One region of the Bradyrhizobium sp. Bra64 genome, then DNA from elsewhere that is predicted to be linked to it. Evidence: predicted binding sites of a transcription regulator. Region 1 holds the regulator's gene; the other holds the start of a gene.
The links. The regulator PhoB, encoded in region 1, activates phosphate uptake and scavenging genes when phosphate is short. The targets are predictions, from matches to a motif close to TGTCATNNANCTGTCAT.
Positions count from the first base shown of each region.

Region 2: phnF (phosphonate metabolism transcriptional regulator PhnF) is a predicted target of PhoB. The motif match lies at 893-909, and genes of this name have one in related genera.

Region 1 is NZ_JALJRD010000017.1:107,958-110,143, forward strand. Features, by position in the region: gene phoU (phosphate signaling complex protein PhoU) at 1-659, shown strand, start outside; gene phoB (phosphate regulon transcriptional regulator PhoB) at 682-1,389, shown strand; gene NR187_RS31255 (GcrA family cell cycle regulator) at 1,521-2,033, opposite strand.
Region 2 is NZ_JALJRD010000006.1:257,835-260,020, reverse strand. Features, by position in the region: gene phnE (phosphonate ABC transporter, permease protein PhnE) at 1-72, shown strand, start outside; gene phnF (phosphonate metabolism transcriptional regulator PhnF) at 131-859, opposite strand; gene phnG (phosphonate C-P lyase system protein PhnG) at 979-1,443, shown strand; gene phnH (phosphonate C-P lyase system protein PhnH) at 1,448-2,056, shown strand; gene NR187_RS20110 (carbon-phosphorus lyase complex subunit PhnI) at 2,061-2,186, shown strand, end outside.

The sequences.
Region 1 (2,186 bases):
TGGTCGCCGAGATGGGCGGAATCGCAGAGCGCATGATCGTCGATTCCGTCGATGCGCTGATCCGCCGCGACGTCGCGCTCGGCCAGCGCGTCGTCGCCATCGACGTCGAGCTCGACGCGCTCCAGAAGAAGATCGAGGAGCGCGCCGTCCTCACCATTGCGCGCCGCCAGCCGATGGCGGTCGATCTGCGCGAGATCGTCGGCGCCATGCGCGTCGCGACCGATCTGGAGCGTATCGGCGACCTCGCCAAGAACATGGGCAAGCGCGTCGCGGCGCTGGAAACGGATTTTCATCCGCTCAAGCTGTTCCGCGGCCTCGAGCACATGACCGACCTCGTGCAGCAGCAGGTCAAGTCGGTGCTGGACGCCTATGCCGCGCACGATCTGCCGGCGGCGATGGCGGTGTGGAAGGGCGACGAGGAAGTCGATGCCATCTGCACCTCGCTGTTCCGCGAGCTTCTCACCTACATGATGGAGGATCCGCGCAACATCTCGTTCTGCATCCATTTGATGTTCTGCGCCAAGAATATCGAGCGCATCGGCGACCACGCCACCAATATCGCCGAGACCGTGTTCTACATGATCGAGGGCCAGGCGATCACCGACAAGCGGCCGAAGGGCGACATGACGAACTTCGCCACGACGGTTCCGAATACCTGATCACGCAAGGAGCGACGACACCATGGGCGCACGCATTATGGTGGTTGAGGACGAGGAAGCTCTCACCGAGCTTCTTCGCTACAACCTCGAAGGCGACGGCTATGACGTCGAGACGGTGATGCGCGGCGACGACGCCGACACCCGGCTCAAGGAGCACATCCCCGATCTCATCGTGCTCGACTGGATGCTGCCGGGTCTGTCCGGCATCGAGCTGTGCCGACGGCTGCGCACCCGGCCCGAGACCAAGCAGCTCCCGATCATCATGCTCACCGCGCGCGGCGAGGAGAGCGAGCGGGTGCGGGGTCTTGCGACCGGCGCCGACGATTACATCGTCAAGCCGTTTTCGGTGCCGGAGCTGCTGGCGCGGGTGAAGGGCCTCTTGCGGCGCGCAAGCCCGGAGCGGCTCGCCACCGTGCTCGCCTATGGCGACATCGAGCTCGATCGCGACAAGCGCCGCGTGGCGCGCTCCGGCCGGCCGATCGACCTCGGCCCGACCGAATATCGCCTCCTGGAGTTCTTCCTGGAGCATCCGGGCCGGGTGTTCTCGCGCGAGCAGCTGCTCGACAGCGTCTGGGGCCGCGACATCTACATCGACGAGCGCACGGTCGACGTGCATATCGGCCGCCTGCGCAAGCTGCTCAATCTCGGCCGCGAGCAGGACCCGATCCGCACCGTCCGCGGCGCCGGCTATGCGCTGGACGACCGTTTCGCGAAGGCGGAGCAGGCGTAAGTTCAGCCGCGAACAGGCAAGTAAAAAGCGCGCCGGGCGGCGCGCATTTCCATTTTTCGATCGTTCCGGTCCCTACTGCGCAATTGCGCGCTAGCTAGTTAGGCCGGGACGATGTCGTTTGGAGCCGGGCTTCAGCGCGGCCCCGGCTTCGCCGGTGCGCGCCGGCGATCCGCCGCGGGCTGATACGCCACGCGCGAGTGCTGGGCGCAATAGGGCAGGCCGGAGAGGGCCTTGCCGCCGCAGAAGAAGAAGTCCGGGCTCGAGGGATCGCCGACCGGCCAGTGGCAGGTCGCCTCGTTCAGCTCCAGCAGCGACAGCCGCTGGCTCATCGGCACCACGTTGTCGTAGGTGACCGGCTCAGCCTCCACCTCGACCTCGAAGGCCTGCGCCAGCGCGGTGTTGCCGCGCGAGATCGGACGGGTCACCCGCATCATGTGCTGCGCGGGACGCGCCTTGCGCGGCCGGGGCGCTGCGGAAGATGGGCTCTTGGCGCGGCCCGACAGGCCGAGCCTGTGCACTTTGCCGATCACGGCATTGCGGGTCACATTGCCGAGCTCAGCCGCGATCTGGCTGGCCGAAAGTCCGGCCTCCCAGAGCTTTTTCAGCTGCTCGACGCGATCATCGGACCAGGTCAAAACCGTCATTGCACCCTTTCCCTCGCTGCGCGCCAGCCATCCTGGGGCCTCGCAGCGAATGCCTAAGCCTTAAAAACCCGTGCCGTCAGAATCCCTTAAGGCTCGCCGGGCGCGCCAATGACGCCCGAACGTTTACGCCGGTACATAAGGACTTAGAGATCA
Region 2 (2,186 bases), on a different contig from region 1:
GCAGTCGCCGCGATCGATTTCATCTCGAGCAAGCTGCGTTTTGCCATCATCGGGCGGCGGGCGGTGGCCTGATCATCAATGCGCCTTTGCCCGCCCTACGATTCCGGTTTCGCGGAGAGAGGGGAAGAGCCTACGACTCCACCAGAAACTCCACCCGCTCCGCCGCAAACCGCGAATGCTTCGTAACCAGCGGCTTGTCGTCGAGATCGTGGTCGGTCGCGTCGACCACCAGGATCGGCCGTCCGAGCGGCAGATCAAGCCGTGCGGCGTCCGTCGCGTCGACGATGCCGGCGGTGATGCGGGTCGCGCCGCGGCGGTAGTCGCGGACGCCGTAATGCTCGAGCAGCTTGGTCATGGAGCGCGTCGCCGCGAATACGACTCCCGCATTCGGGAACAGCTCGGCCGACAGCCAGGTCGTGGAGACACAGATCGGCGTCCGGTCGGCGAGGCGGATCGCCTCGATCCGCACCAGCGGCGCACCGACTTTCAAGCCAAGCTCACGCGCGACCTCGCGGGTTGCGACATCATCGGACGCTTCGATCAGGCGGCCGTGCGGTTCGCGGCCCTCGGCGCCGACGATCTCGGAGAAGCGGGTCCGCGAGCGCAGCGGATAGGCGAGCTTCTGCGCCTCGACATAGGTTCCGCTGCCGCGCTCGGCGCGCACGATGCCGCGTTCGGCAAGCGCCGCCAGCGCCCGCCGCACGGTGTGGCGGTTCACGCGATAGGTTTCGGCAATCTCCATCTCGCCCGGCAGCTTGTCGCCGGTCGCAAAGCGGCCGTCGGCGATGCCGCGCTCGATGCCGTCGGCAACGAGGCGCCACAGCGCGACGCCCGAAGAGGCTGTGTCCTGCATGCTCATATTGCCGGCAAGCTACTCCAGAAATCACATCTTTGTCACGAAACAGTCATGGCGCTCTCGTATCAAGTTGTCTAGTATCATAGACAACTTGGATTCGGCAAGTTCGGCAGAAACATTCGGTGGATTTGGTGACTCAGCACAACAATCAGCAAGCCCAGCGCAAGGCCGCGATGGCCGTGCTGGCGCACGCGGAGGCGGGCGAGATCGCCGCCCGCCTCCGCGCTCTCGCCCTGCCGGCCCATCAGGATCTGCGCGCACCGGAAAACGGCCTCGTCATGCTGCGCGGCCGGGTCGGCGGCGACGGCGCGCCGTTCAATCTCGGCGAAGCCACGGTCTCGCGCGCCGCGGTGCGGCTCGCGAGCGGCGAGGTCGGCTTCGGTTACACGCTCGGGCGCGACGGCGATAAGGCGCGGCTGATCGCGCTGTGCGATGCGCTGGTGCAGTCCAGCGATTTCGGCGCAGCGGTGGAGCGCGAAATTATCGCGCCGTTGCGTGAGCAGCTTATGGTCAGGCGCAAACAGGCGGCGGCCGAGACCGCTGCGACGAAGGTTGATTTCTACACCATGGTGCGCGGTGAGGGGTGAGATCATGACCACGATTGCGGAACTGCCCCCGGGTTTCGCCGACAAGGTGCTGTCGGCGCAATCGACCTTTCGTTCGGTCATGGACGCGATGGCGCGGCCGGGCTCGGTCCAGCGCATCGTGCCGACGGCCGGAACGGCTCATACGATGATGCGTGGTACGGCCGCGATCGCACTGACGCTGTTCGACCATGACACGCCGCTCTGGCTCGACGCGCGGATGACGGAAGCTTCCGACGTCGTGAAATGGTTGAAGTTTCATACCGGCGCGCCGGTGGTGCAGGACTCCTCGATCGCCGCATTCGCGCTGATCAGTGACGGCGGGGCGCTGCCGGCGCTGGAGTGCTTCGCGCTCGGCACGAACGAATATCCCGACCGCTCGACCACGCTGATCCTCCAGGTCGATAGCCTCGACGCGGGCCGCGGTTTCGAGCTGCGCGGCCCGGGCATCGATGGTGTCGCCACGCTTCAGGCGTCGATCAAGCCTTTCGACCTGTTCGAGCGCTTGCGTGTGAACGAGGCACTGTTTCCGCGCGGCATCGATCTGGTGCTGGTCGCCGATGATGCCGTGGTCGCGATCCCGCGCACCACGCGCGTCGTGAACAAGGGAAGCTAGTCGCATGTATGTCGCAGTCAAAGGCGGCGAACGCGCCATCGAGAATGCCCATCGCCTGCTCGCCAACGCGCGTCGAGGCGACCAGGGCGTTCCGGAACTCACGCTCGACCAGATCTCGGAACAGCTCGGC